3 regions of the Bacillus carboniphilus genome follow, and region 1 is predicted to be linked to each of the others. Evidence: riboswitches for the same ligand, from Rfam matches in the RefSeq annotation. Region 1 holds a riboswitch; each other region holds the start of a gene.
What was found. A riboswitch is a leader RNA that binds a small molecule or an ion and turns the genes downstream of it on or off. The one in region 1 is predicted to bind thiamine pyrophosphate.

Region 1 (10,288 bases):
GTGTCGAGCTAATTTGGTTTTGACCTATTTCTCCAATAGGATCAAATAACATTTGTCTAGAATAACGCTCCATTATGAAGTGAACATCCCTTCTGAAGGACTACTTGGACGAGCATAGGTTTTCTTTTCGATACGACCAGCTTCGAAGCTTAATCTTCCAGCTTCAATGGCTAATTTCATCGCCTTAGCCATTTGCACAGGATTCTTTGCTCCAGCTACAGCAGTGTTCAAAAGTACACCATCAGCTCCTAATTCCATGGCAAGTGCGGCATCAGAAGCAGATCCGATACCTGCATCTACGATAACGGGAACGCTCGCTTGGTCAATAATGAATTGTAAGTTTAATGGATTTATAATCCCTTGGCCCGAACCAATAGGAGAAGCTCCTGGCATTATGGCATGAACACCTAATTCCTCTAGCCTTCTCGCTAAAACAACATCATCGTATATGTACGGTAAAACAATAAATCCTTCATCTAATAGAATTTCAGATGCTTTTACCGTTTCAATTGGATCAGGTAACAACGTTTTATCACAGCCAATCACTTCCACTTTAATCATATCGCAAAGCCCTGAAGCTTTAGCTAAGCGCGCAATTCGAACGGCTTCTTCTGCCGTTTTAGCTCCTGCTGTATTTGGAAGCAACGTATATTTATTCAAATCTAACTTTTCTAGTAGGTTAGGCTGTGACTTTTCAAAAATATCCATTCTTCTTACGGCAAATGTTAATATTTCTGTTTTGGATTCTGTTACAGCTTGATATTGTGTTTCAAAATCGGGGTATTTCCCTGTCCCTAATAATAACCTTGAATGGAATTGTTTATTTTCTATTTTTAATATTTTCATCCTCCTCCTACGAAATGAACGATTTCTATTCGGTCACCATCAACAATTGGTTGCTGTGAATATTTTTCTTTACTTACAACTTGTTCATTCTGTTCCACAATGGCTATTTTTTCGCTTATATCATAATGTTGCAGAAGCTTACTTATTGTTAAATTGTCTTCTGAAATTTCGACCTCTTGCCCATTTAGCAATAGTTTCATCATGTAATCGCCTCCTTCTTAAAACGTTCAATGGAAAATTCCTTCTTAAATTGATCAAACTCACCTGTTTTATTTACTATCATTTCTTTCATGAGTCTCCCTGTCATTGGGGCAAGTAATATCCCATTGCGATAATGGCCTGTAGCAAAATACACATGATCATGGTCAGGGTGTTTTCCAATAATCGGTTTATGATCCTTTGTATCCGGCCTTATTCCATACCAACTATTGATTAATGTTGCAGAGGTCAATTCTGGTATAAGGTTATACGCTTTTGATAACAACTGTTGAACAGAATGAGTAGAACAGCCATCTGTCCAATCTCCCGCTTTTGACGAAGCTCCAATAATCATTCTGCCGTCCCGTTTAGGCACAATATAACAATCCTCATAAAATAGTGTATTCGTACATAGCTTTCTCTTCGGCATTACGGATAAGCATTCCCCTTTTACAGGATGCATTACATTTGATAACCCTAACTTCTCAAAGAAAAAACCGCTCCAAACTCCAGATGCGATCACAACTTGCTTCGTCTGAAAAATTCCCTTATCTGTATGAATTTCAACGTAATCTTCAACTGGTTTTACATCCATTACAGTTGTTTCATCAAAAGTTACGGCACCTAGTTGATAAGCTCCGCGTCTAAAGGCGAAAAGAAGATTTACCGGGGAAACATGACCATCGTTTGGCATAAATACTCCACCATGTATACTCTCTGATATACATGGTTCACGACGGTTGATTTCCTTATAATCATGCCAAGCAATCTCAGAATACTCTTGCACCCAATCCTTTAAAGGAATCCCTTTCTTGCTCCTGTAACGATAAACGATACATCCCCGTTTGGACATGTTCAATATCAATACCTGTTTCTTCATATAATTCTTCTGATAAGAGCGGGAGTAAATCTCGACTTTCTCGACAAAAGTCATAAAAAAGATCTTGCTCTTCATTTTCCGTATGGACACCTAACATTCCAGCAGCTGCATTGGTTGCTTGTGATTGAAGTTGACCGTTATCAAATACTACAACTTTAAGCCCTTCTTTAGCTAGTTGATAGGCAATCGACTGACCGATGATTCCTCCACCAATCACACCTAAATCAAAATTCAATGAAGTTCCCCCTCTTCCTTTCAAAAGTAAAATGGCGGAAACAGGATCGATACTTGAAAAAATAAAGGACCTTACGGCAACTCCAGCCACTTTCTTTTGATTAATTTTTGGAATAGATTGATGATCAATCCCACCTATCGCAAATATAGGGACGGTACTTATTTGAACAATTTCTTCTAAAGACTGATTCCCTTTTCCCTTCTTTCCTGGCTTACAGGATGTTTTAAACACATTCCCATAATATAAATAATCAATCTTTTCATTTAGTCGATTCCTTGCCTCTTCTTTACTATGTACTGAGACCCCTATTGTAAAATTTGGATTTATTTTTTTTGCTTCTTCAACCTGATAACTATTTATAGGTAAATGAATTTGATTAATTCCAAATTCCATTGCAATATTGAGACGGTGATTAATAATCAACTTCTCTTTCTGCACACCTCTCTCTAACAGCATATTAAGTAAAGTTCTCCATTGTTGATCTGATTTCTTTTTCTCCCTAATTTGAATCCCATCTACTTTTTGGCTAATGTCTTCTATTTTCTTTGCCAATTGGGAAACAGGAAGACGATCATCAGTTATCGCGTGTATAAGCATATTGGCTTGACTCACTATCCTTTATTATGAGTTGTTTGTCAAAAACATAAAAAAACCACTCTCTGAAAAAAGAAAGTGGTTTTGTAAACGCTACATAAAGAAACGTACACAAACCACTTCCCTACGCTGGTATAATCCAGAATCAGGTTCTAAGAGTCTTAAAGTTTCACTTTAATCTCAGCCTTTTATATGTACATTATCGTACTTTTTCCTAAAGGCTCCCCTAGCAGTTTTATTTATGATTAGTTTAATAGTATCATGAATGATCAATTTTTCAAGCAATCAGTTTACGAACTCAAGCTCTACCTTTAATTCATCTACATATTCCCGTGAACCAGTGACAATTAATCGATCTCCAGCTTTTAACTCTGTGTCACCATGAGGAACAATCGAATCATTCCCTCTAAAAATCCTGACAAAAATAATGTCTCCTGTAAAAGGGAAGTTTCTTAAGTAAATTCCATCGTAATTATAATTATTCATGTTAATTTGATAAAGCGTTGTTTCTTCATTTTGAAGAATTCTCATCACACTTGGCGCTTCAATAAGAGCTCTTAAAAGGGTCTTAGTTGATAACAATACAGAGAACACATCTATATCATGCTCTTTTAAGGAATCAGCTAAGCTTGGAGAAGCCACACTTGCGATTACTCGTTTTACTCTATTTGTTTCTTTCGCATATATGGCAATCTCTGCATTTCGATCTTCATCGCCAGTCGCAACTACTAAAATATCAGCTTTAAATATATTTAATTCTTTTAACGTAGCTAAAGAATAATCGGATAGCTCCTCAATTTTAAACACGGATTCCACAATTTTTTTATCTATTTTATCTTGACGTGTATGGAAAACCGTTGTTTCAAAAATGTTTTTATTGAGCTCTCTTGTAACAGGTAAAGTCATCTGGTTTGCACCAATGAAGACAACCTTTTGGCGAGCCTCCGTTACCTCTTGTTGTGGGAATATCTTCTTAAATCCGATCGGTGATATAACACTTGATATGACAGCAACTAAAATAAGTGCACCAGACATATTTTCATCAATGACATTTATTCTTTCTCCAATCGTCGCCGCTGCAATCACAAGTGATAAGGTTCGACGTCAACAAAAATCCTGCTGCAATGGTTGTTCGATTATCATACCATCTGCGAATAAAATATACAGGAACTATTTTTGACAGAAATAAAGCTAATAACAGCAAAGGAATTAAGGTAAGCATTTTTGGTTCAGATAACAAACTCCAAACATCCACTCTACGCCCACCATCACAAAAAAGATCGGGATTAAAAAGCCATATCCAAACGAATCTAATTTTTGAACTAACTCTTGATTTGGAGATAACAACGAGACTAATACTCCCGCTAAAAATGCACCAAGTATGTTTTCTGCCCCTACACTTTCTGAAATTCCTACTAACAAAATTATTAGGGTGAAAACAGCTCGTGTACCAATTTGAATGGTTCCCTTAGACATGGACTCTACAAATGAACGATTTTGGAATTTTTTCCCTACAAGGAACAATACAATTCCTGCACCAAACAAAACAAGTAACAGCCAAGTATTGTTATCTCCACCTCCATAAATGGATACAAAAACAGCTAATAAGATCATTGTCGCTAAATCTGCAATAACTGCAACAAGTAAAATAATTTGCCCTATGTTGGTTTTCATAATGTGTTCACTTTTTAAGGTTGGAACAACAACCCCTAAAGAGATCGTGGAAATGATTAATGTCATTAAAAACCCATTATCGATATAACCGGTCCATACAAATAAGTATGATAAAAATAAAGAAATGATAAAGATCCCTACGAAAACAATGGATGCTACTAAAAATGCGTTCGGTGTATCTTTACCATTTGGCAACTTTTCTCGTTGTTTACCTTTTTTCGCAAAGGCGGTAAAATCAATCTCCAAACCACTTAAAAACATTAAGAATATAAACCCTAGCGTGGAGAGAGTTTCAAGCCATGTATCAGGATGAACAATATTAAAACCACTTTTCCCAATAATTAATCCCATAATTAATTCAGCTACCACGACTGGGATAATATTTAATTTCAGCCGATGAAGTATAAGCGGTGTTAAAAATGCAATTATAACAACAATAACAAGTGATGTAACAGAAGCTTGACCGTGTTCCATTCACTTACCTCCTTCTCAAAAAAACGTTCATTTGTTATGTAAAAGGTGTGAAATCCATTTCACTACATTAAAACTGAAAGTAAAATTTCGTTCACCACCTCAATTTATTTTAAATACTTTCATAACATCCTCTGTATGAATATACAATATTGCAATTATAGTAGCAATTGATTTATAAAAAAAGTTGCTAAACCAAAATAAATAATGATACTAATGATATCATTAATAGTTGTAATAAATGGTCCTGAAGCAACCGCTGGATCCACTTTAAAACGATGCATGATCATTGGCACAACAGACCCTGCAATTGTAGCCACTATTAAAGTAAGGAAAATAGAAGTTCCAACTAAAATTCCTAAATAGAAGGAATCTTGCCATAAGAAGATCACAAGAGTCACTACAATACCACAAACTCCCCCCAGTAATAAACCCGGTACCAGCCTCTTTCATAAACAATTTCCAAAAGCTATCCCTTTGCTCATCTCCTATCGTAATTCTCCTGACAGCAACAGCTAATGATTGAGTTCCTGTATTTCCTGCCATCCCGGCAATTAGTGGAATAAATACCGCTAGCATAGCAACTGATTCTAACGTCTCTTCAAATTGACCAATAATACTCGCATTAAACATTCCAAGAAAAAGTAGTATGATTAGCCAAGGTAACCTTTTTCTCGCAGCAACCCAAGCACTTTTGTCATAGGCGTCAACATCAGGAACACCCGCTAATTTTGAATAATCCTCTGAAGCCTCTTCTTCTATAACATCAATTATGTCATCAACTGTTATAATTCCTAAAAGATGCTGCTGAAAATCCACAACTGGAAAAGCTAAAAAGTCATAATCCTTCATTTTTCTGGCTACTTCTTCTTGATCGTCAGCAACGGATACATAATAAACCCTGTCACTCATAATATCAACAATCATCGTTTCATCATCATAAACGATTAAGTCTCTCAATGATATAACACCTACAAGCTTTTCCTCTTCATCTACGACGTACACATAATAAATGGTTTCAGCTTTCGGTGCTTCATTACGTAGTATTTGCATGGCAGAACGAACCGTTTGATTAGAATGAATGGCAATATATTCAGTTGTCATAATACTACCTGCGGTAAATTCCTCATAATGCAGAAGTTCACGAATCTCTTTTGCCGATTCATCTTGCATGAGTGATAAATAACTGGCTACCTGGTCTTTATCAAGCTCATTTAAGACATCAACTGCATCATCCGTATACATGCTAGAAATCATCGCAACAGCAAAATGAGGATCCATCTCTTCTAAATATAGTTTATATGGGTTTTCATCCTCTTCAATATTTTGAAAAATATCCGCCATTTCTTCTGGGGATAAATAATGATATAGACGAATTCTATCACTTTTTATGAGTTTTAAGAAAAATTTTGCTTGGTCATAAGAATGGAGTTGTATAAACTCTTCACGAAAGGGATCTATTTGTTCATTTCGTAAATATTCTTTTAAAGCTTTTTCATCAAAGACAACTTGATCCTCCATAACTTAACCTTCCTTCCAATTACTCTATACTTCATTATCTTAACAAAAAGCCCAGGGTTATGTCTGTAATAATAGTAATAAGAAAAGAGGAAGCGCCCGTTTAGCCACTTCAAATATTCTATATATGATAAATAAAACATTAGAAACCCGAGAAAATCAGGATATCATTTTTTGTAGATATTTTGTTTTTTAAAGTCTTATTCTCCCCAAATTTTTGATGATTTAAGAATTCAATAAGGCAATATGATGGAAATTTAGGGCATTATAATTCGTATACTATTCAATTACAAGGACGAGGAGCTGATCATATGGTAAAGGTAGATATTATAGGTGATATTCATGGATGTTATGAGGAATTTTCCTTACTCACAAAACAAATGGGGTACACATGGGATCGTATTCCCATTCATCCAGATGGAAGAAAATTAGCTTTCGTTGGAGATTTAACAGATCGAGGACCAAACTCAATTAAGGTGATCGAAGTAGTAACTGAGCTTGTCAAAAGAGAGCTTGCCTTTTATGCACCGGGTAACCATTGTAATAAACTATATCGTTTTTTTCTTGGAAATCCAGTGCAACAAAAGCATGGACTTGAGACAACTGTCGCCGAATTTAACGAACTAAAACCTATTCGCCAAGAACATATTAAAGAAAGTTTTATCCAATTATATGAAGAGTCGTCTCTTTATCATATTTTAGATCATGAAAACTTAGTCATTACACATGCTGGAATTTTGGAGAAAGACATCGGGAAAAAGAATAAACACATTGAAACCTTCGTTTTATATGGAGATATTACAGGTCAGATTCTAGAGAGCGGTAGACCAGAAAGAAGAGACTGGGCAGTTAATTATCAAGGAAAGCCGATGATTGTTTACGGTCATACCCCTGTTTTGGAACCACGTGTGATGAATAACACCTATAATATTGATACTGGCGTGGTTTTTGGAAATAAATTAACTGCCTTTCGTTACCCTGAAAAGAAATTTATGTTTCAAAAGGCTATTAGCATGCCTTATGATCCTACAAGATTCTCATAGAGGTTGTTCAAAAAGTCATGAAAAATTACTGTCGAATAACTTTGTTGTCTCGCTATTCCAAGCTCCGACGCCAGGATTGGCTAGCACGATCGTTGTCCCTAGGATGGGGACGTCTTTAGCTCGTGATCCCTTTCCTTGCCGTACACTGTGGTGCTTCGATGCCCAGGACGGGCTAGCGCAGGCGTTTTCACAGGACGTGACTGAACTTAGCCTGCGTTCCTTTAAGCAGTCGCCTCGTTCTTCTCGGCCCTTTTTCCCCTGCTTTTTGAACACGCACTCATAACAAATATTTTATATCATCGGGAATGTCCGTTTCAAAATAAAGTGTCTTTTCTAAAATAGGGTGAAAAAACTGTAAACTCTTGCTGTGCAAAGCTTGCCTTAAGATCTTCGTTTTCTCACCACCATATAACGTATCTCCCAATAAAGGATGACCCATTGAGCTCATATGCACCCGAATTTGATGGGTTCGTCCAGTATCAAGTGCTAACTGAACGAACGATCGATCATGAAATCTTTTTACTACTTTATAATAAGTAACAGCATGCTGACCATCTGGATGTATGCATCGTTCAATGATACTACCTTCCTTCCTTGCAATAGGAGAATCAATCACATCGAAGTCTTTTTCTATTTCACCATGAACCATTGCATAGTAAGTCCTCTTCACTTGCTTTTGCTGATGCTGCAAAGAAAATAAAGAGTGACTGTAACGATGTTTAGCTATTAACATTAGTCCTGATGTATCTTTATCCAGTCGAGTAACAATATGAACAGTACGATCTATCCCTTGTTTTCTATAGTAAAAAAGCAGTCCATTAGCAATGGTACCTTTCGGATGTAGTCTGGATGGAATACTCGGGATGTACGGTTGTTTATTTAAGACTAAACAATGCTCATCTTCGTATACAATATCCAAAGGAATCATTTCCTCTTGCATGGATAAAGAATGACTTTCAGGCGGAAATACTAATCGAACCTTGTCTCCTTTTTGCAAGATGGATCGAACCGTTACTTCTTTATTATTAACCATTATTTTTCCGCCATTATATTTAATGTCTGTTAAGGCAGATCGAGAAACCGTCTTCTCTTTGAAAAAATCGCGAAGAAGTACTCCACCTTCCTCTACAACCCAATTTAACTGGAATGATTTCATGATATTTGTTCCTCTCCAAACCGATTTAGTGGTAAAAAAATGAAAGAAAGGTAATGAAGACCTCTCTTTCATGATCGTACACTATTCAGCAATAAATGAATCCCTCACACGTTTCCAAAACGGAAAAGGTCTAAACCTAGCAAAACGAATTTTTTCTTTAGCCACTCGACACTGAATTGATTTTACATCTTTATGAAGTAAGGTCAAGTGATCGATCGTAATTTGAAAGTCCACATCATTCACAGGTTTTAGAAGGCAGGTATGATGACTTGGTAGAATTAAAGGTGAACCAATCGTTCTAAAGACACGGTTATTAATGGAGGCCATTTCAGCAATTTGGACAGCTTCAATGGAAGGATGTAGGATCGCTCCTCCTAACGCTTTATTGTAGGCCGTGCTTCCAGAAGGAGTAGATATACATAATCCATCTCCTCTAAAAATTTCAAAACCTTGTCCTCGAATCTCTAGATTCATAACAAGAGATCCTTCTACACTTTTTACCGTACACTCATTTAATGCTAAATAACGAGCTTCACGACCACCTGAATTATGACGAATAATAACTTCAAGCAAAGGATATTCAACCACTTGATATGGGGTTTTAGCAATGGCAATGACGAGCTTTTCAATCTCATCAGGAACCCAATCTGCATAAAAACCTAAATGCCCAGTATGAACTCCTACAAAGGCCGTATCCTTTAAACGGTTTTGATAGCGATGAAATGCGTACAATAACGTTCCATCTCCTCCTACAGAGATGACAATTTCAGGCTGATCCTCATCATATTCAAGGAGGAAATCCATTAAGTAGGTCTTCATCTTACTTGCTAACAAATCAGACTTTTCATCACCCTTAGACGTTACAGCAAACTTCATTTCATCACCCATCCCTTTATTCAGTATCTTTTTTGCGAGAAAATATGACTTGAGCCTCTTGAATTTCACCACGAATTTGTGACATTTCCTCATCAAGCTGATAGGCCGCTTCAGATGCACGATGAAGTCGATTTTTAATCTCTTCTGGTATATTACCACTATATTTATAGTTTAGTGAATGTTCAATTGTTGCCCAAAAATTCATCGCAAGAGTTCGTATCTGAATTTCAACTAAAATCTTTTCCTCTCCTTCCATTCCTTGAACTGGATAACGAGTGACTATATGAAACGACCTATACCCACTATCTTTAGTGTGAGCAATATAGTCCCTTTCTTCTAAAACTTCCATATCATTTCGATCACGGAGCATTTGTACAACATGATGAATATCGTCAACAAACTGGCACATGATCCGCATTCCTGCAATATCTTGCATTTCTTCATTAATTTGATTAAGAGGAATGCCTTTTCTTTTCGCCTTATCCATAATACTAGCGATTGGCTTTACTCGACCAGTCACAAACTCTATTGGCGAGTGAACTTCTGTCAGTTCAAACTGTGATCTTATTCCTCTTAACTTTACTTTTAATTCTTCAACAGCCTGTTTATATGGAGAAAGAAAATTTTCCCACTGATTTTCAATCGATGTCATTGGCCCCTCCCTAAATAAATATAGAGTAACTATAATTGCAATATATGTTATTAGGTATTTATAAAATATTGTCTAACTTTTTGCTCCATTTCTACACCATAATTAGCATTACCGTCAATATTGTCAATTAAATAATGTAATTCTG
Region 2 (10,288 bases), 1.4 Mb from region 1:
GTTACCAGAGCTTAAACCCTTTTGAACCTGGAGGTGCATACTCAATCATATCGTAGATTGGAATGGTATAGGCAAAGATGATAAGAGCTACCGTAATCACTAACCATATTTTCCAATTTTCAAGGAAGTTAGGTGTGACTTCAGCAGATTCTCTAATCTCACCTACTGGGAATTCTTCATTTCCTTCTGGTGCAACAAACGTTAAATAAAGAACAATATGGATGACGATTAAGATAGCGACAAATAAAATTGCCCCGCCAATAGCCATGGCTGTTTGGTAAGGAATCCAGCCTAAAGCTGTTGAATGGTCTCCATAAGTCGTATAGGCTGTTCTTCTCGGTGCTCCCTGTAACCCTACTGTATGCATCGCACCTGACATGAACAACATTCCTACTACCCATAATACCGTTTGGAAAATACCTAATCGGTTCATATTTTTTGAAAGTGTACGCCCAGTTAAATGCGGAATTAACCAATACGAAATTCCGAAGAACGTTAGTGCAACAGATGTTGCAACCGTTAAATGAAAGTGACCGGTAATAAACAATGTGTTATGAACAACCTGATTCATCTGGTTACTTGCATTAATAATACCGCCTGCTCCTGCAGGTATGAAGATTAACATACCCATGAATGGAGCAAAAAAGCGAACATCTCCCCCAAGGAAGCTTTTTAAACCAACCAAATATTCCTTTTCCTCCTAATTGACGACCTCTTATTTCGAAAGTGGCAAACAATGAAAAAGCTGTCATAAAGGAAGGTACGATAACCATGAACGTTAAAACAATTTGAATGAACTTCCAAACAGGATCAATCCCTGATTCTGTAATTTGATGGTGAAAACCTACTGGTATAGAAAACAATAAAAATAAGACGAAGGCCATTCTTGCTAAGGAATCACTAAAAACCTTCCCACCGATAACCTTTGGTACCACAACATACCAGCACATATAGGCAGGTAATAACCAGAAGTACACTAATGGATGTCCAAAATACCAAAATAGTGTTCTACTTAATAATATATTAATATCTTCTACCCAACCAAAAGACCATGGGATAAATTGAAATAAAACCGTTGCTGCTACCCCTAGAGTCGCAATGAGCCATAGAGCCATTGTGATAACAGCCATAAATGTTAATAGTGGTGAGATTTTTTTCTGATTCGTTTTTCTCCAATAAGAATACTGTCTAAAAATGGCTAAACCACTGAACCAGCTTCCAACCACTAAAAATGTTAAAGCGATATAAAAGTAAGGTGAAGCTTGCAAAGGTGCATAAAAGGTATATAGAACCGTAGCTTTATTTAATACAATCATAACAGTAGCCATGGTTGTACCAATGGTCATTAAAATAAAGCCGATCCAACCAGATCTTCTAGAGAATTTAATTAACTCTCCTGATGTACGACTTACACATGCAAATAAAAAACCAATAATAAAGAATGTTGTGAAGACAAGGCCTAATAACACACCATGTGCCGTAAGTAATTGGTAATACCCTATTCCAGCTGGTAGTTCTAATTGTCCACTTCGAACAAATGTCTGTAATAAACCTGCAAGCGCCCCAATAAATAAGGCAATAAATGCAATTGCTATATGAGATAAAATTAACTTCGAATCTTTAGGACTTACTCTTTCCGTTACGTTCATTTATTCCACCACCTTTATTTGCGCACTCATGACTTGGTGTCCATTTCCGCAATATTCATTACATAAAATTAAGAAATCCCCTGTCTCATCAAAGGTGTGTGTTAATTGATTTATATGTCCCGGTGTAATCATCATATTAACGGTTGTCCCCGCTATTTCAAAACCGTGAACGACATCCTTACTTGTTACGATGAATGTTACTTTTGCTCCTTTAGGAATTTCCACATCACTTGGTAAGAAAGCAAAAGCTTGAGAAACCATCACAAGTTCGTATTCATTTTCACCAACCTTATGTAAACCTGGGTCATTAAATGGAGTAATGTATCGACTTTTTCAGGATCAATCGTTTCATCTTCACTTGGAGGTGTATGTCCTTGCGCAAAAGCACTAATTCCTAATATAAATAGAAATATGACCAATGTTGTAATTCCAAACCCAAGCCAAATCTTTTCATACTTATACATATGCATCTTTTGTCATCCCCTCTCTACTCTATGTTCTTGTTACAAATAGATAATAAACACCTAACCACGATATAATAATCACAAGACCTACAAACAGTACAGAAATAAAAGCACCTTTTAATTCAGGTTCATTTTGACTTTCTACTTTCACTTGTCTTTGTGTTTCCTTTTGTGGAACTACTCCATTTGTCATACGTCATCCACCTTTCAAAACAAGATTGTACTACCAGTTTATAGCACTATGACCTAACTTAAATGTGATTATCATCACACAATCACCTAAATAAATGTGAAATAAATGTGAAAACTAGAAAGGCGGAAGCGCACGTTTAGCGACGAATGATAAGGAACGTCAACTAAGTGTAGTCACGTCCTGTGACAAACGTTGACGCTAGCCCGTCCTGGGCATCGCACGTCCTGTGGCTAACGTTGATGCTAAAAATAAAGCCTAAGCGTACAGGTAACGACAGAACAATTTTTCACAAAAAAAGCACCCTCATGTTGGATGCTTCATTTTAGTTGAATTTAGATTCTACAAATCTCAATAGGACAACCTTCACAATGGCATATTTTTTTTAACTCCTCTAGATCTAAAATCGTAATTTTTCCAGTATTCACTTCAATTAATCCATCTTCTTTCAATGTCTTTAACATTCTATTGACCGTTTCTCTTGTGGCACCGATCAAATTGGCTAATTCTAGATTCGTAAATTTCTTTTTAATAAAGACCTTGTTGTCTTTTTTTTCACCATAAGTATTCCCAATTCGAATAAGGGTAGAGGCAAGGGCACCGTTTTTCCCGTAAAACATTAAATCACGTAACTTCAATTGGGTAAAACGTTGCATATAGCCCATCCATTTCATAAATTCAACTGCCACATCACCATTTTGCCAAATTAACACTTCTAAATCTTGTTGCTGTATGACGCCAATCTCACAATCTTCAGCTGCAATTGCATTAAAAGACGTTAGTTTCTCTTCTGTATGGTCAAATTCACCAAATAAATCGCCAACACGAAAGACATAAAACGTGAGGTCTTTTCCGTCATCCGTCATTTTAGTTAAATTGACCGTTCCTTTTTTGACAAAATAGATTTTGTCTGCTTCGTCGCCTTCCCAATAAATATTAGAGCCTTGTTTAAATTCATGCTCATACATATAGTCCCCCAGTTTTTCCAAGGTACTAGTTGATAACAAGGTGGTATTTCTTGTATTTGAAGCTTTTTCACAAATCGGGCATATTTCCATAATTTATCCCTCTTTTTTAAAAATTAGTCGTTGTGATTAATGTAACAGATTAACAAATTTATATAAGCTATATTGACAACAAGACATAGAATAAAAGGAGGCGTTCCACATGCTTTCAGGCGTTATTATCGCTGATCGACCTCTTGACATAAATTTATTACTATCAGAAAATGCTAAAGGAAAAATAATTGATCTCTACATTGAAACCATGACCTCTATTTGCGATGAAATCATCATAGTATGCCCAAACCCCATGCAAATCGTTGGCCATGTACCTTCAAATGTACGCCTTATTACAGCTTACTATAAAAACGCCTCACCTTTAGGTAGTATTCATGCGGCATTAAGCTTATCCAAAAAGCCCTACGTTTGGTTAGTAAGAGCAAGTCAGAGCGAGCCTTCATGCGTCATTGCCTTAAACAAGCTTCAAAAATTGCAAGAAAAACAAGTCACACCGTCCATAAATAAAATTTCTTTTCCTATAGTATGGCCTGTAACTTTGAAGCATACGTTAGAAAACCATTTAAAAAAATATCAACGCTATATTCAATAGTTGCCTTATAAATACTTAACTACTGCTACAATAAGTAAAACCCAAGCCGCTAAGAAGGATATTCCTCCTATAGGTGTAATCGCTCCTAAAACCTTTATTTGTGTAACACTTAACACATATAAGCTTCCAGAAAACAAGATAATTCCGATAAACATCAGCCATCCTGCTGATGTTAAGGAAGTTACTTGTGAAACCTTACCACTTACAAGAGCGACGACAAACAAGCCCATTGCATGAAACATTTGATATTGAACAGCTTTTTCCCATGTGTTCAAATACTTATCTGGAATTTTCCCTTCAAGTCCATGTGCCCCAAATGCGCCTAATGCTACAGCTAAGAAGGCATTAATTGCTCCTAATATTAAAAAAAAGTTCATTCTCTTTATCCCCACTTTTTTATTTAATCTTACCGCAATATGATGTTAAATCCAATCCCTTCTCATATATTTACATCTATTCACTACCAAATATTTATTGAACATCGTTTACAAGATAGTGTACATTTGTTTAAAATGGAGAGAACTTTTTGTATTCTCAAAAAGGGGGATGACCTTTTTGAGATTTTATTTTTTAAAGATAAGAATGTATAAACTTTGTCCTTTATAAGAAGGTGCTAACATTGCTGTCTAGCTCCAGCGCCTAACCACTCGAGGTCATAAGTCACGTAGAACAAAAGATAAAGAACACCTTTCTTTTCTCCGCGCCTTATGCTTGTCGTGGCTGAGCAAGGCGCTTGCGCTTTTCTTATAGAATGCACTCATGTATAAACAATCTCTTATAGAGTAAAACAATATGGAGGTGGAAAAATTGATAGATATTTTACTAATTTTACTTTTGCAACTTGTTTTTGTTCCTATTTACACATTAAGGACCATTTTCCTTGTAAAAAACGTAACCATTCTTGCTGCACTTTTAGGTGTAGTAGAAATGCTCATCTATGTGTTCGGCCTTTCGCTTGTTTTTAGTGACGACGCAAGTGTCTTGTCTATGATTGTGTACGCAGTTGGGTTTGGCCTAGGAATTCCTTTAGGGACAAAAATCGAAGAAAAGTTAGCGATTGGCTATATCAATGTTACAATTAATACAATGGATCGAAACCAAGAACTTATCGACACCTTAAGGAGTAATGGCTTTGGTGTAACGATTTATGTTGGCGAAGGTCGAGATAGTAGTCGCATTAGGATGGATATCCTAACAAAAAGAAATAAGGAAAGTAAGTTAATCGATATGATCGAGCAGTTTGAACCGAGAGCCTTTATTATCTCCTATGAACCAAGAACCTTTAAAGGTGGCTTCATATTAGAACGTATGAAAAAATCAAATCGAGGGAAGGCAAAGAAAAAGAGCGAATAACATAGGAGGTAGCACCCTTTTGATTTGGGTTTTAGTTATTATTTATCTTATCATTTTCTTAATTACATGGTTAGTTGAAAAATTAATCAAGAAAAGATTTGACTTAAGCAAAAAAAGAAAATACAACAAACGATTTAGTAGGGAACAATTTTCTACTGAAATGAAGATATTAAGTATTTGGAGCATTTGTGTACTCCTTGCGAGCACGACCATCGATAGTATTAGCAGGAAACCGTTACTTCCCATTCCCATGTATTTATTAATTGCAATTTTCTTCAGTATACTCAGCACTTATCGAGGGTTAATGGTCAAAAAGCATGCGCCAAGTTCAAAAGAGTATTACCTTGATTTTGCAGCAGCTATTTGGGTTCCAATTGGAACCATCTTGTTAGCAACTACTACGCAATGGATTCTGGGCTAAGAACGAAATGGATTCCTCATCGAAGGAATCCATTTCCTTTAAAAATCAAATATAGAATCATTGCTTGAATTTTCGGATGGTGTCACAGTCTCTTTTGGCTTTGCTCCCATCATTTTGGCTAATTGTTGCTCACTTGAGGTGTGAACCTGCTCGGATTGACTATTTTCTAATATGACATTACATAACGACCGAATCGTCATGATATGAGATTGTATATCTTTTTCTGATTGTCTTGCTTTTGTTAACTCTTTCTCCATCTCATTTAAAATACTTGAAACGGATATGTTCATTTTTTTCACCTTCTTACTTCATTTTTAAGCATCCATTTCTAGTTTTTTGATGTCCTCTCTTTCACCAAAAACGAAAATTATATCCTTTTCCTTTAAAACAAGTTCAGCCGAAGGATTATGTAAGACTTTCTCTCCTTTTTGAACCGCTAAAATCGTAACTCCATATTGATCTCTTATTTTATTTTCAGCTATGCTCTTATTAATAAATGAACTCTGATGAGATAAAATAAGTTCCTCAATATCTAATTTTGTTCGATTGTTAACGAATATCGTTTCGACATATTCCGCACTTTTCGGTTTTAAGATCGACATGGCCATTCTTCTCCCGCTTATCGATGTCGGGTTAATTACCACGTCTGCTCCAGCTCTTTTGAGTTTGTTTTCAGATTCCAAATAAGCCGCTCTCGCCACAATATGGAGGTCTTGATTGAACTCTTTAGCTGATAAAGAAACAAAAACGTTATCTGCATCCGTCGGAAGTGTTGCAATTAAGCCTGTTGCCCGTTCAATACCTGCCCTAACTAACACTTCATTAATTCTAGCATCACCGTTCACATACAAAATGTCTTCATCCATTGTTTCCAAAACGTCTTGATTGTTTTCAATAACAACAACTGATTGATTTTCGATATGTAACTGATTATACACCTGTCTTCCAACTCGACCAAATCCACATACAATAATGTGACCTTGTAAATGCTCAATTTGACTCACCATTTTTTTTCTCCTTAATGACCGTGATAATTCCCCTTCCAATATGAGCGCTGTTACTGCTCCGATGGCGTAGGTAACAATTCCTATACCCATAGGAATAATAAACAAGGCAAAGATTTTCCCCGCTTCAGTTCGAGGGACGGCGTCACCATATCCTACAGTTAAAACCGTAATAGCTGTCAACCAAAGGGCATCAAAAGTCGAAATTCCTTCCGTCAAATAAAAACCTACTGTTCCAAATATGATGACCGAAAGCATACTTAACGTGGCGTACATCACATGCCGATACCGTTCAATCATAATGCTTCACTCCTCTGAGTACTTACCAGTCAATCGGTGTTTGTCCCGTCTCTTTCAAGTAAGCATTTGCTTTTGAAAATGGATGACTTCCAAAAAAACCACGGCTTGCTGATAACGGACTAGGATGGGGAGATTCTAGAACAAAATGTTTATCTTTATCGATCATTTCCTTTTTGTTTTGTGCATGCTTTCCCCAAAGAACAAAAACAACGGGGGAGTTCTTTTGATCTATTAACTTAATCACTTCATCCGTAAACCTTTCCCATCCTTTATTTCGGTGAGAATAAGGTTCTCCTTCTCTTACGGTTAAAACCGTATTTAATAAAAAGACTCCTTGCTCTGCCCAGTTCAATAAGCATCCATCCTTAGGAAAGGGGATTCCTAAATCATTTTCTCTCTCCTTGAAAATACTTCGTAATGAAGGAGGAAGCTTTATCCCTTTTTTCACAGAAAAGCTAAGACCATGAGCTTGATTCGGTTGATGGTAAGGATCCTGTCCTAAAATCACCACCTTTACCTTCTCGAGTGGGGTTGCTTTAAAAGCTGTAAAAACCTCATCCTTTTGAGGGTAAATCATTTCCGTTTCATATTCATGCTTAATAAAAGTCATTAATTCTTGATAATAGGGCTCTTCAAGTTGTCGTTTAAGGTGTTGAAACCAATCATTTTCTATTTCTAAAAACATAACAACGTGCTCCTTCCTCTACAACCATCATAAAGGATTTTGGACTCGGCGTCATTTCGAGAAAAAGTCTATTAAACCCAAAAAGCACAACCAAGTAACTCCTGTTACCAGTTAAAAAGATAAGCATTTTTTTCAGTTTATTGAATACTCTTTAAGGAAACCTATCTAAATATCAAAAATCTACCTTTACACTTGTTATTATATCCAATTATGCTATAGTATTGTAAGCAACCAATAAAATTAGGAATCTACTAGGGGAGCTCTGATTGCAAGAGCTGAGAGAAGAACGATGCAAGTTCTTTGACCCTTCGAACCTGATCTGGCTCATACCAGCGTAGGGAAGTAGTGGGGCTTTGTTTATCATGATGACAAAGCTACTATTACATACTTACTGAGAGGATGACGCCCTATGTCATTCTCTTTTTTTGACCCAGATATCCGATTCCAAAAATTAAGGAGGAATTTAGATGTCAAATTGGAGTTATCAATTTCCAAACAGTCAAAAGCAGTATAAAAAAGGAAGCAGAGAAGATATTCAAGTTCCCTTACGGACCATCAGCCAAGAAGATACAGACGGAAGCTTTGGCGTTTCAAAGAATCCACCCGTTGAAGTATATGATACAAGTGGACCATACAGTGATCCTCATTATTCAGTCGATATTGAAAAAGGATTACCTAATCTTCGTTCGAACTGGGTTTTGGAACGTGGAGACGTAGAATCCTATCAAGGACGCAAGATAAAGGCAGTAGACAATGGCTATCAAGAAGGGGATCCGCGTTTCAAACAAGAGACACCTTTTAAAATAAGGAAACCACTCCGAGCAAAAGAAGAACAATCCGTCACACAAATGGCTTATGCCAAAAGAGGAATCGTTACTCCTGAAATGGAATATGTCGCGATCAGAGAAAATATGGACCCTGAGTTCGTTCGAGAAGAAGTCGCCAAAGGAAAAGCCATTATCCCATCAAATATTAATCACCCAGAAAGTGAGCCAATGATTATTGGACGAAACTTTCACGTTAAAATAAATGCAAATATAGGGAATTCTGTTGTATCCTCCTCTATAGAAGAAGAAGTAGAGAAAATGACATGGGCAACGAGATGGGGCGCTGACACACTTATGGATTTATCTACAGGAAAGGATATCCATACCACAAGGGAATGGATCATTCGAAACTGCCCTGTTCCTGTAGGAACCGTTCCTATTTATCAAGCATTAGAGAAAGTAAACGGGATCGCCGAAGACTTAACATGGGACGTTTACCGTGATACGTTAATTGAACAAGCAGAACAGGGAGTCGATTACTTCACAATCCATGCAGGTGTCCTCCTTCGATACATTCCAATGACAGCAAAAAGAACGACAGGGATTGTATCAAGAGGGGGCTCGATTCTTGCCCAATGGTGTCTCGCTCATCACAAAGAAAATTTCATCTATACGCACTTTGAAGACATATGTAAAATCTTAAAGAAATACGATATCTCCGTTTCATTAGGGGATGGGCTCCGTCCTGGCTCCATCGCAGATGCCAATGATGAGGCTCAATTTGCTGAGTTGAGACGCTTGGAGAGCTGACCAAAATTGCCTGGAAGCACGATGTTCAAGTAATGATCGAAGGTCCTGGTCATGTTCCCATGCACCAAATCAAAGAAAATATGGATAAACAGTTAGAAATATGTGATGAAGCTCCGTTTTACACGTTAGGGCCGCTAACCACCGATATTGCGCCTGGTTATGATCATATTACATCAGCCATTGGTGCTGCTATGATTGGATGGTATGGAACAGCCATGCTCTGTTATGTGACGCCAAAGGAGCATTTAGGACTTCCGAACAAAGAGGATGTCAGAGAAGGAGTGGTTACCTATAAAATTGCTGCCCATGCTGCTGATTTAGCGAAAGGACATCCAGGGGCTCAAAAAAAGAGATAACGCCCTTTCAAAAGCCCGCTTTGAATTTAGATGGCATGATCAATTTAATTTGTCTCTTGATCCAGAAAAGGCCCGTGAGTATCATGATGAAACGTTACCAGCAGAAGGAGCAAAAACAGCCCACTTCTGTTCTATGTGTGGACCTAAATTTTGCTCTATGCGAATCTCTCATGACATCCGGGAGATGGCACAAAAAGATGATAAATCTGTAGAGGAAGTCATTGAAGAAGGGTACAAAGAAAAATCAAAGGAATTTGTTCAAGATGGCTCACGAATATACTACTGATGTAACTGAACTTCAGAAGCAAATTAAAGATCTTGAAAATGAAGTGAGTAGCCTAAAGAAAGAGATCTCCTCTATACAGCAGCAATGTCAGCATAGCTTTTTTGAAACACCGCATATGCGAAGGTGTTATAAGTGTATGAAAACAGAATCCCTTTACTATTAATGCTCACATAAGACTCTCGAGGTATTTCAACTCTTGAGTCTTTTTAAAAAAACCACTTTGTCGGGAGCAAATATGTCCATGGAAGGGTCATGATCGCAATCGTGATTGATACTCTTCTCCTAACCTTTATATCTGGAATAATGTGTTTGAATGTATATTTATGATTAAACCAATAGATAAAAAAGCTCGCAACGCCCATGGCAAAGACTATAATGACGACGGCGAGAGG
Region 3 (10,288 bases), 120 kb from region 1:
AATTTTCTTTATAATAATATAATAGAAAAAAATGGATTATGCGGTGTGGAACTAGGAGGTAACAATTTGGTATGGTCAAATCGCCTTGTCCTTAATGAACAAGGAATTAGTATGAATGATGGAGAATTAAATAGAATTCACAAAAATACCATTGAACAAAATGAGAGGATTGGTATTGTAGTTAATGGATCGAAAAATAGTATAGATACAAATCAAATACAAAATAATGGTGAGGTTGGAATTTCACTTAATGAATCCTCTAGTGGAAATTGTTTAAGGACTAACTTCATTTTTCATAATAAAACGGATGTTCTTAATGAAGGAGAAAGTAATATGTTCGAGCAAAATAAATGTGAAACGTTTCATCCAATACAAGAAGAATAAAAATTAAAAATTGGAATATTATCAAAAAAATGTAGACATTGAAAGGATATATTTATATAATAATAACAAATTGATAATTTGATTGGACATGTAAGGGTTTTCAATATTGGTTTTGTTCAAGAAGTCAAGAGAAGACGTTTTAAAAACTTCTTGAACACCTCTTTTAAAAGGAGCGGTAATGAAGATGGCAAAAGTGAAATTTTCAACTCATTCATCACAACTAAAGTTTGAAGAGGTTATTGAAATCCCAGACGAAATAGTAGTTGGAAAATCGGATATTCAAAAGTATTCTATTTATCAAGAATATTTAAAGGAGTGGCTCATACGGAACGTTCGGGGGAGTTTTCGAGAGGTGAAATAATAGATAATGATGAATGTGATGGGCTGTCTAATCATAGACAGCCCTTTTGAAGGTTTCTTTATTACTCGTTGCTAAACGGCCGCTTGTGCTTTTCTTACAGAGTAAGAAAGTATAAAAAATCTGTCCTTATTCGGATGGTGCTTTTATTTTTGTCTAGCTCCAGCGCCCAGCGACTGGTGTTGCTTCGCCCTCCTCTCTACGATAAGTCAACATCGAAGCCTGCGGCATTTCGTGTTTCCTATATCTCATGCGGGGGGCTATAAGCACCTGCGTCGCTAAACGGCCGCTTGTGCTTTTCTTAAGATGTCAGTACTTCATTAATTGTTTGAGTCTTGTACATACTTGCATAATATCCACCTTGAGCTAACAATTGATCATGTGTCCCTTTTTCGATAATCTTCCCTTCTTTAAGGACAATAATTAAGTCGGCATCCTTAACGGTGTTAAGGCGATGAGCGATAATAAAGCTCGTTTTATTATACATTAAATAATCGAGTCCGGCTTTAATTTTTTTCTCGGTTAACGTATCAATATTACTTGTTGCTTCATCTAAAACTAAAAGGTTCGGCTCACTTAAAATCGTTCGCGCAATTGAGATGAGCTGTCGTTGGCCGAAGCTTATATTTGTTCCTCTTGCATCCAACATGGTTTGGTATCTTTCTGGTAACTTTTTAATAAAATCATCCGCTCTTGCCTTTATAGCAGCTTCAATGACTTCTTCGTCTGATGCATTTAATCGACCATATCGGATGTTTTCCATAATGGTTGACTGAAAAAGGAATGTGTCTTGTAGCACATAACCAATTTGCTTTCTTATGGACGCTTGGTTTACTTCATTAAGATTCATTCCATCAATATAAATGTGTCCGTTTTCTAAAGGATAAAATTTTGATAGAAGATTTGTTAACGTTGTTTTTCCAGCGCCTGTTGGACCCACGATAGCGACTTTTTGTCCAGGAGAGACTGCTAAGTTAATATCTTTTAAAACAACTTCATCTGCTGTATAAGAAAACGTTGCATGATCAAATAGAACATGGCCCTTTATAGGAGGAAGATCAGTCGAGTTTTCACTATCAATATTTTCATGGTTTTCTTCCATAATGACAAACACACGTTCAGCACCTGCAAAAGCGGATAATAAAAGGTTGAATTGATTTGCTAAGTCATTTAAAGGTCGGGTGAATTGTCTAGCATACGTTGTGAAGGTCACGATAATTCCAACTGTAACACCCGCATAATTGTTAAAAGCAAATAGTGCTCCCACACCAATAATTAAAGCAAAACCAACGTTATTCAACATATTCATGAGTTTAGGAATAAAACCTGTATACGTTTGTGCCCAATAACTTGAATATTTCAAGGCTAGGTTTTTTTGATTAAATTCTTCAATCATATCGTTTTCTTTTGAAAAACTTTTAATGATTTCTTGACCAGAAAAAATTTCTTCTATAAGTGCATTCATTTCACCTAAATCTCTTTGTTGCAATTTAAAGAAACGTTTCGTTCGATTTGTGATCCATCGCATGCCGAAGTACATAACGGGGACAATGGTCAGTGTAATCAATGTTAAAAGAGGGCTTAACCAAATCATTAAAATAAAGGTTCCGATAATGGTAACAACACTAGTTAACACTTGAATAAAGGCACTATTCAGCGTACGACTAATATTTTCGATATCATTGGTTAAACGACTCATTAAATCTCCTTGTTTCGTTTGTTGAAAGAAGCGTAAAGGAAGTCCTTGAATGTGATTGAAAAAATCATTTCTTATTGCTGTAACAGTATTTTGAGCAATCCCAATCATTAAATAGTTTTGTGAAAATAAAAAAATCGATTGAGCAATGTAAATAGAGATTAAAAAGAAAATAAGATAATAGGACTCATCTCCTTTGTTGTAAAGAAGAAATTGATCAATAGTAAATCCAAGTAAATAGGGTCCCAGTAAAGATAATCCTGAACTAACAAAAACAAGCAAGGTGACGAGGAAAAGAAGAACTTTTTGTTTAGAGAGATAGCGCCATAATTTTGAAAATGTATATTGCCAGTTGTTTATTTTTATGTTTTTCAAATAACCTCCCCCTTTTCTTGTTGTGAGCTGTAAAGATCACGATAAGGCTGGCAACTATTCAGTAATTGCTCATGTGTTCCTTGACCAATAATGGTCCCGTCCTCTAGGTAAAGAATATTATCACATTCCAATACAGAACTGATCTTTTGAGCAATTATAATCGTTATACAATTGATTGTAGATAACGATTTTAAAAATCGACTCTCGGTTTGGCTATCTAACGCACTCGTACTGTCATCAAGAAGTAGGAGGGAAGGCTTTCGAACGAGGGCGCGGGCTATCGATAGTCGTTGCTTTTGCCCTCCTGACAGTGATATCCCCTTTTGACCTAAATACGTATCATACCCTTCAGGAAGACTTTCGATAAAGGTATGTATTTGTGCATCTTTACAAGCTTGTATGATGTCATCGTCGGTTGCAAAACGGTTTCCAAAGCGAATGTTTTCCTTTAACGTTCCTGAAAATAACTGATTTTCTTGTGGAACGATACTCATTAAACTTCTTATTTGTTGTAGTGGCATTGCATTCATTTTTGTTCCGTTTATAGTTATGGTTCCTTGGGTAGGTTGATACATGCTTATGATAAGCTCAAAGATGGCCGATTTACCAGATCCTGTAGAACCAAGAATTCCAATTGTTTCTCCTTCATTAACGTTAAAAGCTACGTTTTTCAATTGATCCATTTGGCTAGTTGGATAACTAAATGAGACTTGCTCAAATGAAAACTGATGAATTTTATTCATCGTTTGAAACGAATGAGTGGGAGTTACTTCTTCCTTTTCATTTAAGATTTCATCCACTCGATTAGCTGACGCTCTTCCTCTAGAGTAAAAAAGTAAGAGAAAAGAAAAGAGCGAAAAAGAGAACATGATTTTCGTTCCATAGTTGATCACAGCCACTACATCTCCGACATTGGTTGTACCTGCATCCACTTGATTTGTTCCTAAAAGTAAGATAAATATGATAGTCAAGTTCATTCCTAACATAAATAACGGCATAGGCACTTCCATAACTCTTAGAGCCTTTCGATTCACTTTCATCAAATTGTCTGTAGCTGATTGAAATCTTTTACTCTCGAATGCATGTCTAGAGAAAGCTTTAATCAATTTTATCGAGGTTAAATTTTCTTGGAGAACATGATTGACGTGATCGACTTGTACTTGCCCTTTTTTAAAAAGATCAATCCCTTTATTTAACATATGTATGATAAAATAAAATAGAAATGGGACAGTCAATAACAAAAGAATTCCTAATTTAACGTTAACAATGATGGCTAAGATTAGCGATCCAATGATAAATAGGGGTGCCCGTAGCATGATTCGTAAAGAAATGAATACAAATGCTTGCACTTGACTAACATCGTTCGTCACTCGAGTGATTAAGGTTGATTCACTATAATTTCTAAACCGCTCAATGGGTAAATACTGAATTTTATGAAATAGATCTTTTCTTATGTGAAAGCCTACATTTTGACTTACTTGAGAAGAAAAATAAGTGTTGGCGATTCCTGCAATAAAAGCAAGTATGGCAGAAGCAAATAGCATGCTTCCCCAAAAATAAACCGCTTGAATATCTCTTTCGATGATTCCTTCATTTATAATAATCCCCATAATAATGGGTTGACTTAACTCGACTAAGAGTTCAATTCCCATAAGGAATAAGGCGATCCACATGGAAACTTTATGGTTTAGGACGTATTGATATATTCTTTTCATCGTGACCTCCTACCTTTTATGATTTCACTTAAAACTTAATTATAATAAAAGACACGGTTAGAGTAAAAATATTCAACTCGTTTGAATTTTTTTAGAGTTATAGTATAAAATTGTTAAAGAATGAACGGATATTAAAGGGGGATGGGTAAATAGTGGAATACCAAGTTGAAATCGTTCAAAGTAGAGGGAGTGCATACCATGTAGGGCAAGAGGTAGCACGAAAGTATGTGGAATATACACACTTACAAGGGGAAGTTCCTACTATCAACATAGAGGAAATGGAAAAGGTGTATGAAACATTTGCTCCACATTTTATTGAAGAGCTACAGGGGATAGCTGAAAGACTTGAAATACCTTATGAACGAGCAGCTTCCTTATACAGTGGATTTGCAGTACCGAAGCTTTCTGTGATGGGTTGTTCTGCTTTAATGACTCACGACTTTTATGTGAGGAACTATGATTTCTCTCCAGATTACTATGATGGTATATTCTCTCTTATTCAACAAGACGAGACTTTTGCATCTGCTGGTTATAATTTAAGTTTATTAGGACGTCACGATGGGGTCAATGAGAAAGGAGTTGTGGCAGGGTTACATTTTGTTAGCTTTAAAGATTATCAACCTCAAGTTTCTGCTTGGGCTGCCGTTCGGATGGTGTTAGATCGATGTGGATCCGCTAAAGAAGCAATCGACTTATTAAAGGAGATTCCGCACGCCGCCTGTTACAATTTTTCAATTGCAGATTCAACTGGTATGAAAGTGGTTGTTGAAGCGAGTCCAACAAAAGTAATGGTGAGAGAAGCAGTAGATAGGCTACCTTGTGTCAATCATTTTCAGCATCAAGAGTTAACACATTATAATCGCGAAAACATCCAACTCTCTACTAAAAGACTTGATTCATTTGAGGAAATCAAGGATCAGAATATGAACGCAAACGAAGTGTTTGACTTATTTCGTAAGGAAGAATCTCCTTTCTTTTTTAAATACTATGATGAACTGTTTGGTACGTTACATACGATTATGTACGAGTATAAAAGTAAAACAATTACAACTTGTTTAGCCAATGGAGAGAAGATTGTGATTCCTTTTGATAATTGGGTTAAGGGAGAGAATATGACTCTATCTGAACTGACAGGAATCATAACTCGTTGATAAGGGATGAAGATTTGAGAAAAGAATGATGACCAATGGAGAACAAGTAGCAAAGACACTTCATTTATATTAAGCTTTTACTCCTCTTAAAAAATATATCTCTTGTATTCAATCAAAAAGTATAGTAATCTTTATTTTGAATTAAATATGATCGTTTACCACTAGGGGTGCATATGAAATGCTGAGAGAAGCTGTTGCTTCAACCCTTGTACCTGATCTAGATTATACTAGCGTAGGAAAGTGGATGAATGGACTTGGTATGTCTATTTCCCACTCTTTCGTAGAGTGGTTTTTTATTGGCAAAATATTCTTTTTACATTTACCTCCTAGTGAAACGATTAAAAAACAGTAAGGTGGCGATTAAATGATGTGCTTTACAAAACAATTGAGAAAGGAAGCCGATTCCATTTGGCAAGCTAGTTTTGACCATCCGTTTGTGAAAGAGCTCGGAGAAGGAACGTTGTCTCTTGATCGGTTTAAATATTATGTATTACAAGATTCGTATTATTTAAATCATTTTTCCAGAGTTCAATCGATTGCTGCTTCGCAAGCGAAAGATTTACATATGACCAGTCGTTTAGCTTCTCATGCGATTGGGACAAGTGAAGCAGAATTATCACTTCATAAAAACTTTATTGAGCAGCTAGGTGTGACAAAGGGTGAGCTAGCGAACTTTAAACCTGCACCAACGGCTTATTCTTATACGTCTCACATGTATCGATCTGCCTTTACAGGGCGAATCGGTGATACGATTGCAGCATTATTACCTTGCTATTGGTTATACTATGAAATCGGGGAAAACCTTGCTGATAAAAAGCCAGATGAACCTATTTACCAAGAGTGGATTGCAACATATGGTGGAGACTGGTTCCGTCAGCTTGTAGAAGAAGTACTTCACCTATTAGATGAGATTGCTGAGAACGCTTCAGAAGAAGATAAGGAAAGAATGAAAGAGCATTTTATGATTAGTAGTCAATATGAGCTCATGTTTTGGGAAATGGCTTATCAAAAAGAAACATGGTTAGTTAATCAATAAAGAGAGAAAAGAATGAAGGTGTTTAAAGATGAAAAAAGGATTAAATTTAACAGATATTTTAGTAACCATCGTAATTGCAATTGTTTTTGGAATCGTTTATAAATTATGGGGCCCGCTTTGGGCAACAGTAAAGCCGATGGGTTTACATATTGAAGACTTAATCTATGGTATGTGGTTTATTGCCGCAACGGTTGCGTTTTTAATCATTCGTAAACCCGGTGTTGCCTTACTTGCAGAAACAGCAGCTGCCTCTGCAGAATTTATTACAGGATCAGAATTTGGGTTGTCGGTTTTAGTATATGGAATTCTACAGGGACTGTTTGCTGAACTTGTTTTTGCGGCAGCACGTTATAAACGATACGATATTATGATCGTTTCTATAGCAGCGTTTGCATCAGGGGTTGCTTCATTAATTGGGGATTATTATCAAGGTTATATTACTAGTTTAGAAACGTGGAACTTATTATTATTAGTAGGTGCAAGATTACTTGGATCGGTACTCATTGCTGGAGTGTTTGCCTATTATCTTGTTAAAGCATTGGAAGCAACAGGTGTGACGAATCTTGTTCGACCTGCATCGAAAGAAGATTATGATGCATTAGAGAAATAATTAGGATGTGTATAGCATGTCAAAAGAAGCTAGTGTAACAGATTTACGACTCAAATTTCCAGGGAGTTCATCTTTATTATTTAAAGATGTCTCCTCTTCTTTTATTAAAGGAGAAAAAGTATTAATATTAGGTCCTTCAGGGTGCGGAAAATCAACGTTGTTACAAGTGTTGTCAGGTTTGATTCCTCATTCGATTGAGGTGCCAATCAAAGTTGAAAAACAAACAATCCCAAATTCATGGGGTTACGTCTTTCAAGATCCAGACACGCAATTTTGTATGCCTTTTGTGGATGAAGAAATCGCTTTCGTTTTAGAAAACTTACAGATTCCTCGTCAAGAAATGAACGAAAAAATTAAACATTATATCAATATGGTCAGTCTTGATATTGAAAATCTCCACACATCAATTCAAACCCTTTCAGGAGGAATGAAACAGAGACTTGCAATTGCTTCTGTTATGGCGCTTGAGCCAGAAGTGCTTTTTTTAGATGAACCAACGGCTATGCTGGACCCAAAAGGTACAAGGCAAGTGTGGGAGACGATTAAATCGGTTACAGAGGATAAAACCGTTATCGTTGTGGAACATAACTTAAATCATGTATTAGATTTTATTGATCGCATCATTTTAATGAATGCCAATGGAGAAATCATGGCAGACGGACCTAAACAAGAGATCTTGTCTAATTATAAAGAAGAAATCATTGACCAAGGGATTTGGTATCCGGGTGTTTGGGATGATTATATCGAATCAAGAGAATCACTATCATACGACCAGTCCGAGGAACCTCAAATATCATTAAAAAATTTTAAAGGGTTTCGTGGGAAAAAAGTAAAAATCGATATAGAAGAAGCAGCTGTCACAAAAGGAGAATGGATTACGGTTATTGGGGAAAATGGAGCTGGAAAGAGTACACTTCTTCATGCCCTTATGAAGCTAGTGAAAACGTCAGGTGATTATTCCATTGAAGGACAGACAGTAGAAAATATAAAAAAATTAACCGACCAAGTGACGTTTGTTTTTCAAAATCCCGAGTTTCAATTTGTCACAAACTCTGTTTTTGACGAGGTCGCTTTTACATTGAGATTAGAAAAGCATGATGAAATATTTGTTGAAGAAAAAACGAATAAGCTCCTTCATGAATTTAAAATAGATGAACAAAAAAATCAACATCCTTATCAGTTATCCATGGGACAAAAACGAAGACTTAGTGTAGCAGCAGCGATTATTAAAGAACAAAAGATAGTCTTATTAGATGAACCAACGTTTGGGCAAGATGCGAAAAATACGTTTGCGATTTTAGAGATGATTGAACATTGGCAAAGAAGAGGAACGACAATCATTATGGTGACACATAGCATGGAAATCGTTAAACACTTTTCAACGAGAGTGTGGGAAATTTCGAAAGGAACACTTGTTTTTGATGGAGATCCAAAAGACTATTTTAGAAAAGAAAAGGAAAAGTAACAAAGGATTGGAGGTGATAGGACAGTGCAATTTGACTTTACATATAAAGAAACGTGGCTTCATAAAATCAACCCTAGCTTAAAACTGCTGACGATGGTTGTCCTGTTTTTATTTGTGCTGTTTATTCATAACATTAACTATATGATAAATTTTACGATCATTACATTTATTCTTTTTCTCTGTTTTTCAGGTCATCCGATAAAAAGAGTGCTCATAATTATGATTCCTTTTATCTTCATATTTATATCAACGGCAATGTCCATGATTTTATTTGGAGAAGGTGAAACCACTTGGTTTAAGTGGGGACTCATCCATATCACAGAAGAAAGTTTTTTTAGAGGAGTACATATTGGTTTTCGTGCATTAACCTTTGCTGGTTTAGGTGTGACATTTGCATTAACCACGAGGCCTGTTTATTTATTTTATTCATTGATGCAACAATTAAAGCTTCCGCCAAAGTATGCGTACAGTTTTATGGCTGGTTTAAGATTAATTCCGATTATGATTGAGGAATTTCAAACGATACGCTATGCCATGAGGATTCGTGGAGTAGAAAGTAAGAAAGGAATCAAAGGATTTTATGAGAAACTGAAAGCCTTTTCGATCCCCATGTTGTCCCAAAGTATTAGACGTGCCCATCGAATTGCGGTTGCGATGGAAGCAAAAAGGTTTTCACAAGTCAAAGAGAGAACCTATTATTATAAGATTTCTTTTTCAAAGTACGATGTAGTGTTTGTGTTCTATTTTGTAGTGATGGTTTCACTTGCCTATATGTCTAGTCAACAATTTCCATATTTTGATATTTTGGATGTGAGAAATAATTAATTATAAAGGAGAAAATCTAATGAACAACGAACAAATAACCTTTACCTTAAAAAAGGTAAGAGAACAGTGTCCGCTTATTCATAACATTACAAATGTGGTTGTGACGAATTTTACGGCTAATGGATTGTTAGCAGTTGGTGCGTCACCTGTAATGGCCTATGCGAAAGAAGAAGTAGAAGATATGGTTAAGATTGCAGGAGCACTTGTTTTAAACATCGGCACCCTTAATGAAACAGATGTAGAAGCAATGATTTTAGCAGGAAGAGCAGCAAATAAAAAGGGGATTCCTGTTATTTTTGACCCCGTCGGTGCAGGAGCGACTCCCTATCGAACAGAGACGGCCAAACGTATCATGAGTGAAGTTCAAATCACTCTTTTAAGAGGAAATGTCGCTGAAGTGGCAAATGTCATTGATGAAGTTTGGGAAATAAAAGGAGTAGATGCGGGTAGTGGTTCTCAAGACCTTAGCTCTTTAGCCAAAAAAGCTGCTAAGCAGTTAAACTGCACGGTTGTGATTACAGGGAAAGATGATGTCATTACAAATGGAGAAACAACGTATGTTATGAGTAACGGTCATATCTCTTTAACAAAAGTGACTGGGACAGGCTGCTTGTTATCGTCTGTCATTGCTGCCTTTTGTGCGGTAGAAGAAAATACGGTAGAAGCGTCAGCT

Region 2: linked by a shared signal. The riboswitch ahead of thiC (phosphomethylpyrimidine synthase ThiC) and the one ahead of LC087_RS01685 (FAD-dependent oxidoreductase) in region 1 are both predicted to bind thiamine pyrophosphate.
Region 3: linked by a shared signal. The riboswitch ahead of tenA (thiaminase II) and the one ahead of LC087_RS01685 (FAD-dependent oxidoreductase) in region 1 are both predicted to bind thiamine pyrophosphate.

Annotation. Positions count from the first base shown of each region.
Region 1 covers NZ_CP129013.1:321,914-332,201, reverse strand. The annotation lists gene LC087_RS01705 (ThiF family adenylyltransferase) at 1-76, opposite strand, end outside; gene LC087_RS01700 (thiazole synthase) at 73-846, opposite strand; gene thiS (sulfur carrier protein ThiS) at 843-1,049, opposite strand; gene LC087_RS01690 (FAD-dependent oxidoreductase) at 1,046-1,831, opposite strand; gene LC087_RS01685 (FAD-dependent oxidoreductase) at 1,815-2,756, opposite strand; TPP riboswitch at 2,858-2,991, opposite strand; gene LC087_RS19530 (potassium channel family protein) at 3,039-3,839, opposite strand; partial or broken gene LC087_RS19525 (cation:proton antiporter) at 3,796-4,901, opposite strand; partial or broken gene mgtE (magnesium transporter) at 5,057-6,419, opposite strand; gene prpE (bis(5'-nucleosyl)-tetraphosphatase PrpE) at 6,728-7,459, shown strand; gene LC087_RS01665 (RluA family pseudouridine synthase) at 7,737-8,615, opposite strand; gene LC087_RS01660 (NAD kinase) at 8,697-9,584, opposite strand; gene LC087_RS01655 (GTP diphosphokinase) at 9,508-10,143, opposite strand; gene LC087_RS01650 (UPF0738 family protein) at 10,194-10,288, opposite strand, start outside.
Region 2 covers NZ_CP129013.1:2,540,315-2,550,602, forward strand. The annotation lists partial or broken gene LC087_RS12940 (b(o/a)3-type cytochrome-c oxidase subunit 1) at 2-1,649, opposite strand; partial or broken gene LC087_RS12945 (cytochrome c oxidase subunit II) at 1,650-2,119, opposite strand; gene LC087_RS12950 (cytochrome c oxidase subunit 2A) at 2,142-2,306, opposite strand; gene LC087_RS12955 (Crp/Fnr family transcriptional regulator) at 2,639-3,361, opposite strand; gene LC087_RS12960 (glycosyltransferase family protein) at 3,471-3,914, shown strand; gene LC087_RS12965 (DUF423 domain-containing protein) at 3,920-4,291, opposite strand; gene LC087_RS12970 (DUF2179 domain-containing protein) at 4,722-5,267, shown strand; gene LC087_RS12975 (DUF4181 domain-containing protein) at 5,287-5,688, shown strand; gene LC087_RS12980 (DUF5327 family protein) at 5,727-5,978, opposite strand; gene LC087_RS12985 (potassium channel family protein) at 6,003-6,992, opposite strand; gene LC087_RS12990 (uracil-DNA glycosylase) at 7,015-7,677, opposite strand; TPP riboswitch at 7,921-8,035, shown strand; partial or broken gene thiC (phosphomethylpyrimidine synthase ThiC) at 8,145-9,896, shown strand; gene LC087_RS13000 (hypothetical protein) at 10,103-10,288, opposite strand, start outside.
Region 3 covers NZ_CP129013.1:439,290-449,577, forward strand. The annotation lists gene LC087_RS02255 (right-handed parallel beta-helix repeat-containing protein) at 1-384, shown strand, start outside; gene LC087_RS02260 (hypothetical protein) at 569-745, shown strand; gene LC087_RS02265 (ABC transporter ATP-binding protein) at 1,044-2,813, opposite strand; gene LC087_RS02270 (ABC transporter ATP-binding protein) at 2,810-4,528, opposite strand; gene LC087_RS02275 (C45 family autoproteolytic acyltransferase/hydrolase) at 4,681-5,679, shown strand; TPP riboswitch at 5,833-5,935, shown strand; gene tenA (thiaminase II) at 6,047-6,715, shown strand; gene LC087_RS02285 (ECF transporter S component) at 6,744-7,325, shown strand; gene LC087_RS02290 (ABC transporter ATP-binding protein) at 7,342-8,790, shown strand; gene LC087_RS02295 (energy-coupling factor transporter transmembrane component T family protein) at 8,815-9,615, shown strand; gene thiM (hydroxyethylthiazole kinase) at 9,635-10,288, shown strand, end outside.